Regions from separate parts of the Paenibacillus sp. BR1-192 genome, predicted to be linked through region 2. Evidence: riboswitches for the same ligand, from Rfam matches in the RefSeq annotation. Region 2 holds a riboswitch; the other holds the start of a gene.

The links. A riboswitch is a leader RNA that binds a small molecule or an ion and turns the genes downstream of it on or off. The one in region 2 is predicted to bind thiamine pyrophosphate.
Region 1: linked by a shared signal. The riboswitch ahead of P0X86_RS02895 (ABC transporter substrate-binding protein) and the one ahead of P0X86_RS27810 (ECF transporter S component) in region 2 are both predicted to bind thiamine pyrophosphate.

The regions. Positions count from the first base shown of each region.
Region 1 is NZ_CP120718.1:660,569-666,150, forward strand. Features, by position in the region: gene P0X86_RS02885 (ABC transporter permease) at 1-369, opposite strand, end outside; gene P0X86_RS02890 (MTH1187 family thiamine-binding protein) at 366-659, opposite strand; gene P0X86_RS02895 (ABC transporter substrate-binding protein) at 748-1,779, opposite strand; TPP riboswitch at 1,901-2,010, opposite strand; gene P0X86_RS02900 (VOC family protein) at 2,186-2,569, opposite strand; gene P0X86_RS02905 (GGDEF domain-containing protein) at 2,830-4,365, shown strand; gene P0X86_RS02910 (EAL domain-containing protein) at 4,571-5,582, shown strand, end outside.
Region 2 is NZ_CP120718.1:6,069,785-6,075,366, reverse strand. Features, by position in the region: gene P0X86_RS27825 (helix-turn-helix domain-containing protein) at 1-380, shown strand, start outside; gene P0X86_RS27820 (SDR family oxidoreductase) at 994-1,848, shown strand; gene asd (archaetidylserine decarboxylase) at 1,912-2,715, opposite strand; TPP riboswitch at 2,881-2,993, shown strand; gene P0X86_RS27810 (ECF transporter S component) at 3,085-3,714, shown strand; gene P0X86_RS27805 (ABC transporter ATP-binding protein) at 3,707-5,383, shown strand; gene P0X86_RS27800 (energy-coupling factor transporter transmembrane component T family protein) at 5,380-5,582, shown strand, end outside.

The DNA.
Region 1 (5,582 bases), 1.8 Mb from region 2:
CTTGGGCAGCATGCCGAAGCCGAACCAAATCATGAGGAGCGGGGCGAGAGCGATCGTCGGCACGTTCTGGCTAAGGATAAGAAGCGGATAGAGGGCTATTTTGAGAAAAGGCACCAGATGCAGGGCCAACGAGATGACAAGGCCGATCGCCGTACCGATCATAAATCCGACCAGGGTTAATTGCAGCGTGGCCAGCGTATGCTGAAAAAGGCCGGAGGCGCCGGTGGCGGCTTCATGCCCGATGGCCGTCGGCGCCGGCAAAATATACGGCTCTATATCGAATACCGATACCGCGGCCTGCCATACCGTCAAAAAGAAAAGGACCGCCGCAGCGGGCGGCCAAACGGTGCTCCACCAGCCTTTTCTCATGGACGGTATTTCTCAGTCAGCTTATCCATGCTGATGCCGCCCGGATGGTGCGCGATTTTGACCTGGGATATGACGCTGGGACTTCCCGCTTTCACCAGCGCCTCATGCATGCGCTCAACGATTTTCAGCAGCTCGGAAAGCTCTCCTTCCAAGGTGGTTTCGAGCGCATGGACCTCGTATTTCACGCCCGACTCCTGAATGACCCGAATCGCTTCATCCACATAAGGAATGCTGTCGCCTCCATCCGGCGTTCTGGGTATCACTTGTATGCTCAAGAGGGTGTTTGCCATCTAAACTCATCCTTTCATGCAAGCTATATTGTAATGGAAGAGAGGCAGCCTGCCGGACAGGCCGTCTCTCTTCCAAATTAAATGCATCCTATGGTTTCTCCGGTAAAAATTCATTGGTGAAGGCGCTGTCCGCATCAAGCTCCTTCTCGAGTAGCTTGCGTTCAAACATCCAGTCTGCATACCCCGACCATACTTCGGCTTTCTGCTCGCCCCAGCGGGCAGCATCATCCTGATAGCGGGGACTCAGCCATTTCTGGCTGGCAAGAACCAGCTCGGCATCCAGCTCGGGAACGGCCTTCGTCAGCAGGGCAGCCGCATCCTCAGGATGTTGAATCGCATAGTCGTATCCTTTTGAGGTCGCCCGCATGAATGCTTTGACAAGCTCCGGGTCCTCCTGGATCAGCTTCTCGTTCGTTACGATCACCGGCGTGTAATAGTCAAGCTGCTCGGAGTAGTCCTTCACATAGATCATGTCAAGCGGCTCGTTCCGGAGCTCGGCTTCGATACCGGTCCAGGCATAGAAGATCCAGGCAAAATCAATATCGCGTTTGACGGCCGTAAAATAATCGGCATCGCCCATGTTAACCATATTTACTTTGCTGACATCGGCACCGTCGATCTCCATGATGGATTTCATGACGGCTTCCTCAACAGGCGAGCCCCAGCCGCCGTAGGATTTCCCTTCAAAATCGCCAGCCTTGACGATCCCCTTGTCCTTGGGGGCGGCAAAGCCGGATGTATTATGCTGAATAATCGCCGCAATGGAGACAAGCGGCAGGCCTTGGGTTCTGGCAAGCGTGACGCCTTCCTGGTAGCTGATGCCAAACGGCACCTTGCCGGATGCGACCAGCGTATCCGTTCCGCCGGCCCCCGGCTGGACGATCTGGACGTTAAGCCCTTCTTCCTCATAATACCCGAGCTCCTTGGCTGCATACAGTCCGGTGTGGTTTGTGTTGGCCGACCAATCGAGCATCAGCTGTACGTCGCGGAGCTTTTCGGCCGCCTGGCCGTCTGCGCCTTCGGTACCTGTATTTTCGTTCTGTCCGCCTGTACCGCATCCCGCCGCAACCATCAGCAGGGCGCAAGCGAGAAGCAGCGCCATCCATTTTCCCTTCTTCATTTTGTCTTCTCTCCTTTGAATTCTCTTTCTCTTTCTATGACCTCGTTAACTCCACAAAAAAAGCGCCCTGAATGATATCAGGACGCATGACGGCGTAAGTGTATACCACGGCAAATCATAGCTGCCGCAAACATGGACTTCCTACGCTGGCATTACCCAGATCAGGTGTAAGGGTCAGTATCATCGGATACACTCTCAGCCGGCCAATTTCCAGCTCCCCCGGGATTTATGAAGTTTCGGACGTTACATCCGTTATTATAGTCCTAACGCAAAGACCTGTCTAGTTCGGAAGGGGATGCGAACGAGGCAGGTCTTCGTATTGGACATGGCTTGTGCGGTTGGAAGAATGAACCCCGTTAACCATTCACGGGATGAAGCATTTTGATAGGATCCTGTTCGCCAGCGGTTAGCGCTGGAAGAACTCAATCCATTCTCCTTCGGGACCGTGGACGAAGAAATAGCGGTACCCGTTCGGAAGCGTTACGATTTCCTCGTCAAGATGAGGTACGGCCAGTCCCTGTACGCGCACATATTCCGCTTCGATGTTATCGGTGCTGACGGCGAAATGATGGACGGTGCCTTCTGCGGGAAGCGTGTCGCTGTAACCCTGGATAAGCTCGACTTCCGTTTCGTCGCTGCCGTTAAATCCGAGGAATGCCAGCTGGATGACGCCATTGGTATGGGTAAGGCGATCTTTCAGTTCAAGTCCGACGACGGTTGTGTAAAAAGCAATCGTGGCTTCAAGGTCCCGGACGACAATGCCGACATGATCCAATCGTTTCTGTGACAAGGCTAAACACCCTTTCCGATTCATATGAGATATGACTGAAATGTTATCATATAATTCCTATACGTCAAGTGGGTCTTGAGGACGGAAAGCTTTTGGAGCGCGATGGTTTAATAGAGTAGAATCGATGGTCTTTCTTTCATTTCCTCATCTTTACTTTTAGGTGGGTAAAAAGTATCATGAGAACTATAACTATTAATTCAAAAGACCTAACAAACAAGCATTGACAAGAAAGCTTGCCTTTTGGCCGAGGAGGAATGCTTATGAGTCCAACTCCAGCAGATCATCTGTGGATTCGACTCGCCATCATATATGCATTCATTCAGATAATGACCGTTCTGTGGATGCCTGATGCTTTATTGCTTCAGCGTGTTCTAGTCATTATGGCTTCCGCTGCCGCTTCCGTCTATTTACTACGGATCAGTCGGCATTACGAGCCGCATCTTCGAAGGTTTTGGCTTATCGCAAGTGCCGGGCTGATGGCGGATGCCTCGGCTCGAATCATCGATGCTTGTTATTTTTGGCTGGGGAAAGAGAGCGCTTCCCGTACAATTTTGACTCAATTATTCTGGGGATTCGAAATCATCCTGTTTGCAGGTGCCCTCATTTATTTGTTCCGGCACGTACAAGGTTCGTTTCGGGGAGTGCGGTTTATGCTGGATATCGTGATCGTTGGCATAACGGTCATGACGGTAGGCTGGGAATATTTCATCAAGCCCGAGCTTAACGGTTTGGCGAATGAAGCCTTATGGGGAAAGCTGTGGGTGGACATGCTGTACCCGCTGTGCGCAACGGTGCTTATTTTCTTCACCTTGGTGTTGTATTTTAACACAGGACAGTTAAGGAAACGGGCAGTCTTCCTGATATGCCTCGGCGGGAGCATGTACATTGCCGCCGATGTTCTGCATATGTATCTCGTCGATTATAAGGGTGTTGAAGTTCGTTCATACCTGTACCCACTGTATACGTTATCGGTATTCATCATTGGTTTGGCAGGAGGGCGGTCAGCTCCCGATGCCCGAAATCAATCGTTGGATGAGAGGGAGCCCCGTTCGTTCGGAAATCTGATCGTAAGATATCTGCTTCCCTACAGCGTGCTTGGCGGGATGTTTGTCCTTATGGTGCAGCGGTTCGGAGGGTGGAACGGGCTTTTTACCGGCTTATCCCTGTGCGTCATCCTGATTCTGATCAGGCAGATCCTGATCCAGTTCGAGAATGACCGCTTGTTTGACCGGCTGCATCAAAGCCTGATGCAGAGCGAGACCTTGGCGCATCGCGACGATCTTACGGGACTCTATAACCGCCGCTACTTTAACGCGAGGCTGTCGAGCTCGCTGCAGGAGGCGGACCGTGCGGGTTCCCGCGTAGGGCTTCTATATATGGATATGAACCGTTTTAAACGAGTGAATGACCGCTACGGCCATCGTGCCGGCGATTTGCTGATTCGCAAGGTCGCGACCCGTCTTCAAACCCTTGAATCCAAAGGCGTTCTGGTTTCCCGTTTAGGAGGGGACGAATTTACGGTAGTGATTCATCCGGCCGGCGAGGATCAGGAACTGATCTGGATGGCGGAAGAGATCTGGACGATGCTGAGCGAGCCGTATGAGCTGGAAGGGCATGAGGTCCGAACCACGCCGAGCATCGGCATCGCGGTCTATCCGGATCATGCCAGGAACGACCAAGAGCTGATCGGTCGCGCGGATGCAGCGATGTATGCGGCCAAAGAGCGAAACGCCCGCTGGCATTTCGATGTGGAACGAACGATGCTGCTGCAGCTGTTGGATCAAAAAGTCGAATAGACAAAAGATTCGGATATCGACAATGTGTTGTTAAGAGCAATATAAGTCGATTATTGTAGAATTTAGCGCAATCATTGCACGAATCTTGCGCATTTCTCGCAAAATAGGTCATAACTTCGATATAAAATCCATAAAATGCAAAGAAATCATATTCAAAATGCCGATAAGAAGCATAGTGAGAGCTAGCTTGCCAAGGAGGACGAACATGATTTGCGACAATTGCAGCACCTTTGAACCGATTGAGGACCAGGGGACCATTCATATGAAGCCTGCAAGTGGTGAGCTTATTCAATTGCTGGCAGTGAACGGCTACGCGGTACAAGAGAACAATGAGGGTTGTGCTGTGAACTACAAGGTACGAGCGGACCTGATCTCCATCATCGAGTGTCTGCAACCCCTTCCGCTGAAGATTCGTCAAGAGCTGTCCTTCTGTGTTACCCGTGGAGGAGCTCCGCAAATCCGGCATTCGTGGATCCCTATGCAGAAGTTCGAACTGCAGATGGAGCATTATGATATGGTGAATGTCATTTTACATAAGCAGTTTACGAGCTACATGCAGCCCATCGTGGATCCAAACGAGCAGATCGTGGCCTATGAATTTCTCCTTCGACCGGTAGAGTGGGGACTCCGGTTCCAGCCGTACGAGCTGTTTGAGACAGCCCGAAAAACCGGACTGCATTCATTCCTGGACCAGGCGGCACGCACCAGTGCGATTGAGACCAGTGCCGAGTGGCTTCCGATCGGCGTGAAGCGGTTCGTGAATTTCCTGCCGTCCTCGATATACGATGCGCAGATGTGCCTGAGCCACACCTTCAATACGATCGACAGGCTCCATCTGGATCCGAGGGATTTCGTATTCGAGGTGGTGGAAACCGAGAAAATCGACGATGTGAAGCATTTGCAGTCGATATTCGAGGTATATCGAAGCCACGGCATCTCGGTTGCCATGGATGACGTCGGCGCAGGTTATTCCACATTGGAGCAGATGATTAAGCTTAAGCCGGATTATGTGAAGATCGACCGGAGTCTTATCGACCATTGCGATCGAAATCCCGCCCAGCAGAAGCAGCTCGAAATGATCACGAACATGGCTCATGATTTCGGGGCCATGGTGCTTGCAGAAGGCATCGAGAGACGGGAGGAGTTTCATTTTTGCCGAGATATCGGGATCGAGCTTTCGCAGGGGTATTTGTTTGGGAAGCCAGCCGAGCGCCCTC
Region 2 (5,582 bases):
TGAAGCAGCTGATGATTCATCTGCTGCGCTCGGATCTGGATGCGCCGGTGGTCAAAAAAGCAAGCAATCAGCTGTCCGAGGCGATCCATGAAATCGCGAATTACGTCCGCCAGCACCCGGGGGTTCCCCATCGGGTCGAGGATTTGGCGGCCAGAGCGGGGTTGTCTCCCCGCTACTTCTCGATCAAGTTCAAGGAGCTGATCGGCACGCCGGTGCAATCCTATATCATTCAGATGCGGATCGAGCGGGCGCAGCATCTGCTGCTGCATCAAGGGATGAACGTAACGGAAGTGGCCGACGCGCTGGGTTATCGGGATATTTTCTTCTTCAGCCGACAATTTAAGCAGTATACGGGCAAGAGCCCATCCGAAATTCGGTGATTCCCCGCCCTTCCATAACTTACCTGCTTGGTGGAAGGGGACTATGGGTTTCATAGCAAGCGATTTAGGGTAAAAACGACGTACAGTTTCATTTTAAGATATCAGAAAGTATAAATTCGAAGCAAGAGCCTTCCTGATATCGCAAGAAAAACTTCCGTTAAATGCGGTCTGTCTTCTATGCAAGTACGTCGATAGACGTTTTTCTTATGAAGGGGGAGAGGGGAATGAGCCCAAGAAGACGGGTGCGTGGACGTTTCTTCAGTCGTGGCGGCTGCGGTATTTTCAGAAATCGCTTGCGCCGCATGAAGACAACGAATCCGGATCATCAGGACGTTTGGTTTTAAAGGACCTTGGCCTACATACGGGTGACGTTGAATCCCGTTATCATATACGCATTTCGCTGGAAACACGCAAAAGGGAGCTGACAAGCTCCCTTTTTTATTGGGATTAATTTTATAGGTCAGGACTCGGACTGCATTGCAAACATTTGATATATTGGGAATATACATAAAGCGCTTAAGAGCAAAGCTCGAAACAGATTAGGCATTATGGATATAGGAAGGGTGACGGGTGTGAAGGAGAAAGTGGCATCGACGGAGCCGGCGGTGATCCGGTGGTAACGGCGGGAGCAGGGAAGGTTGCGCTGGTCACGGGCGCGTCGAGCGGGTTCGGACTGCTGATCAGTCTGGAGCTGGCAAAAGCAGGTTATGACGTGGCCGCGGGTCTTCGCAGACCTGAGGCGGCAGCAGAGCTGTTGGCTCAGGCTGAACAAGCAGATGTTACCGGGCGTATTCACATCTTCCGATTGGATATATGTGCCGAGGAGCAGGTCAAGGCTGCTGCTTCGGCGCTGGAGCAGAAGTTCGGCCGCTTGGACGTGCTGGTGAACAACGCCGGCGAGGCGGTGGGCGGCATGGTGGAGGAAGTGCCGCTGGGGGGCTGGCGAAAGCAGATGGAGACGAATTTCTTCGGGACCGTATCGGTGACGCAGCATATGCTCCCGCTGCTGCGCAAGACCGGACGGTCCAAAATCGTTCTCATGAGCAGCATTAGCGGCAGGGTCGGCTTTCCGGGTTATGGTCCCTATGCGGCGTCCAAATTTGCGTTGGAGGGGTTCGGCGAGAGCCTGTCCATGGAGTTGATGCCCTTTGGCATCGATGTCGTGCTGGTCCAGCCCGGTGCCTACGGCACGCCGATCTGGAATAAGAGTTTTGGGGAGCTGGCGGTCAAGGAAGGATCACCCTACAGCGGTCTGCTGAAGGGCGTGCTGGACTATTCCGAGCGGACGGCCAGGGAAAGCGGAGATCCGCAGGAGGTAGCCCGTCTTGTGGCAAGCATATCGTCCATGACCAAACCGAGGTTCCGCTATACGCTGCCCCGAGGCACGCGGCTGACCGCGCGGATCAAGGGACTGCTGCCGGATCGGCTGTTTCAGCGGATCATTTACCGGCTGCTGAACAGGCGGTAATCCTTCATCCGTCGAATGTTTCATGGACTTAGCTTATAGCGCATGCTTGGAAGGCGAAAGGAATTACCCTTTTCGGGCTGTGGAAGGGTGCAGCAAACCGAGCAGTTCTCCCATCTTCACCTTGGAGCCCGGTTCCAAGTCACCGCGGGGTGTAAATGTGCCGTTCTCCGTCAAGAGCACGACGGTAGAGCCGAATTCAAAGTACGCAAGTTCGTCGCCAATGTCGTATTTCTTCACGCTCTCGTCGGCATAACGGATGCTGCTTACGTTCATGGCTCCGACCTTCACGACCGCAACTTCGCCGAATTCATGGGCAATATAGGTAATGAGGCGCTCGTTGCGGCTGAGCACGTTTCGGATATGGGTCATCGCAAAATCGTTCACGGGGTATACCCGGCCCTTCAAATGCTCGCTTTCCGCTTGAATGCCGGTTACCGGGGAATGTATGCGATGATAGTCGGTCGGGCTTAAATACAATACGAATGCATAACCGTTGATATAATTCTCCATTCTCGGTGACTTGGCGAGCAGCTCGCTCAGGGTATAATCCTGTCCCTTGACGCTGAGGATGGTGCCGGCGTTGACGGCGCACATCGCCGAAATCGTGGCATCGACGGGGCTTACCATGGCATCGGCGGTGTCGTCTATGGCGCGCAGGCCTATTTTTAACCGGCGGGAAAAGAATTCGTTCAACGAACGGTATTCGTGGATCTCCTTCTCCGCTTCATGCGCCGGGATTTGGTAGATTCGTATAAATGCAGGTATTAGATGACGGCTCAGCCGGCTGTGGGAACAATGCCCCATGATGCGGGACAGCCACTTGCGGGAGGACAGCTCGGTCATCAGACGCAGCAATTGTTTAGCCATGTCATTCTCCTTTGTGCATAGGTGTCGGCAATAAAACGTTGGTGGAAAAGCCAATCACTCTGATATTGACATAGAATGAGCCGGAAATCAATAAATAGCCATTTTTGAAAAAAGGTTCTTGCTAATTGGGGAACGAATGTGTATTTTAAGATTAACATGAAACCGAATAGGGAATACGGGGGCTTGAGTGAATCAGGCTGAGATTGCAGCTGCTATCCGCTGTTGACCGTTAATCTGAACTGGGTAATGCCAGCGTAGAGAATATCCGACCCTGCCTACATAGGGCCTATTTTTCCGTCTGCGCGTTTTTCCAGACGGTTTTTTGTTGTGTTTATACAAAAATAGCGGTGGAGAGGGGAATGTGTTGTTATGGGAACGTCAGTGCAGGAAAAATTGGGGGTACAGCCTAGAAAAGGGCTGCGTTTAAGCGATATTTTGGTGACGGTGCTGGTATCGCTGGTGCTTGGCGTCATTTATCATTTCTGGGGATCGGTTTACAATCTGCTGAAACCGCTGTTCTTCGAAGCGGATGAACTGTTATACGGCATGTGGTTCGCAGCGGCCACGCTCGCTTACCTGCTGATCCGCAAGCCGGGAGTGGCCATCATCGCGGAGGTGGCGGCGGCCCACGTGGAAGTGCTGTTCGGGAGCGGCTGGGGACTGACGCTGCTGCTGTACGGTCTCATTCAAGGGCTGGGCGCGGAATTGGTATTCGCGGCGTTCCGTTACCGGAGCACCTCGGCGTGGACGGTGGTGATTGCCGGGGCCGGCGCGGCGGTCGGCTCGATGGTGATGGACTTCTATTACAGTTATACCGATGATCTTCAGACCTGGATGTTCCTCGCCAAGTATGGCATGCGGATTCTCAGCGGCGCCGTCATTGCCGGCTTGCTCATGCTGCTGCTGGCCAAAGCGTTGGACCGTACGGGCGTCACATCCCTGCTGCGCCCTGCGTCCAAGAAGGATTATGAAGCACTGGATGATCCGCGTCATGTCTAAAACCGCCGCCCGCTTGGTTTCGTCTTCAACCGCGGAGGCGGTTACGGAGCAGGCCGTGCATGTGGAGGGATTGCGCCTGAAGTATCCGGGCGAGGAGCGTTTGATGTTTAAGGACTTGTCCTTCTCGGCTGCCCGCGGGGAAAAGGTGCTGCTGCTCGGTCCGAGCGGCTGCGGCAAATCCACGCTGCTTCAGGTGCTTAGCGGGATGATTCCCCGCGCCACGGAGGTGCCGATGAAATGCGAAGCCCAGCTGGTGCCTCGCTCTTGGGGATATGTATTCCAAGATCCGGATACCCAGTTCTGCATGCCGTACGTGGATGAAGAGCTGGCCTTCGTGCTGGAGAACCTCAGCGTTCCCCGCGACGAGATGAAGGAGCGAATGCAAGCCGTCCTGCATGAGGTTGGGCTTGACCTTCAGGAGCTGCATATGCCGATCAGTCATCTGTCGCAGGGGATGAAGCAGAGGCTTGCGCTGGCTTCGGCCCTTCTGCTGGAGCCGGAGGTGCTGTTCCTCGATGAGCCGTCCGCCCTGCTCGACCCGGAAGGCAGGGAGCAAATCTGGTCAGCGGTGAAGGCCGTATCGGAAGGGCGTACGCTGATTATCGTGGAGCACCGGATTGAAGAAATGGCCCAATACGTGGACCGCGTGGTGCTGTTCACCCCGGATGGCGCCATTCTGGGCGATGGTCCGCCGGCAGCGATATTCGCCGAGTATGCGCGCGAGCTTCAGGCGTATGGCATCTGGTATCCCGGCGTATGGGAGGATTATGCGGAGTCTCGGGCAGGACGGGAGCTGTTTGCTCCGGTAGACGCGCCAGGCGATGAGCTGGGAAGTCTCTTGCCTGAGGCAGACTCATCGTTTGCCCACCTTGGGGAGCCTGTCATTCGGTTAGATGATTTCCGGGGACTGCGATGGGAGAAACCGGTCGTCTCTCTTCCTTCGGCTGAGGTATATCCCGGAGATTTCATTGCGGTGATCGGGCCCAACGGCGCAGGCAAAAGCTCGTTGCTGCTCAGTTTGATGGGGCTCCTGCGCGCCGAAGGGACCTATGTGCTCTGCGGGGAGGAGGTCATCCAGGGCAAGCGCAGGAAAGTGCGGAAGAAGAGAGAGCGGCAGCTGCGCCAAATCGGATTCGTGTTTCAGAATCCGGAGCTTCAGTTTCTGACGGAACGTATCGGCGATGAGGTGATGTACTCGCTGCTGGTGGACCATATGCCGCCGGAAGAAGCGAAGGCACGGGCCGACCGCTGCCTGGAACGCTTTGGGCTGGACGGCATGGATAACAGGCACCCGTACCAGCTGTCGACAGGCCAGAAGCGCCGGCTGAGCGTTGCCACGGCCATGGCAAGGCAGCCGGCCGTCCTGCTCCTGGATGAACCGACCTTCGGACAGGATGCGCGGAACACGTTCGCGATTCTGGAGATGTGCGAACGGCTGCGCCGCGCCGGAACCGCCATTCTCATGGTGACCCATGAAATGGAGATCGCGCAGCGGGCGGCCACGCACATCTGGGAGATTCGGGAAGGGCGGTTGACGTCAAGTTTGCCTTCCCCGCGCTGGTGTAGCGGGACGGAATACGGACGGGAGACGGGCAAAGCGAATCATACCGATGCGTCGCGGGATACGCTGGCTGCATCCGGTCATCTCCATACGGGGGTGAACGCATGAATATATGGAATCCTGTGCGGATCACTTGGCTGCACCGGGCGAATCCGGTGGTGAAGCTGGGACTGATCTGTGCGCTGTTTTTTATGACGGTGCTGACCCATGATCTTGATTTCGTCATGTATCAGGCCTTTATCTTTATGATTTGCCTCGTGGTGCTCAGCGGGGTGAAGCCGTGGAAGATGCTGCTGTTTTTCATTCC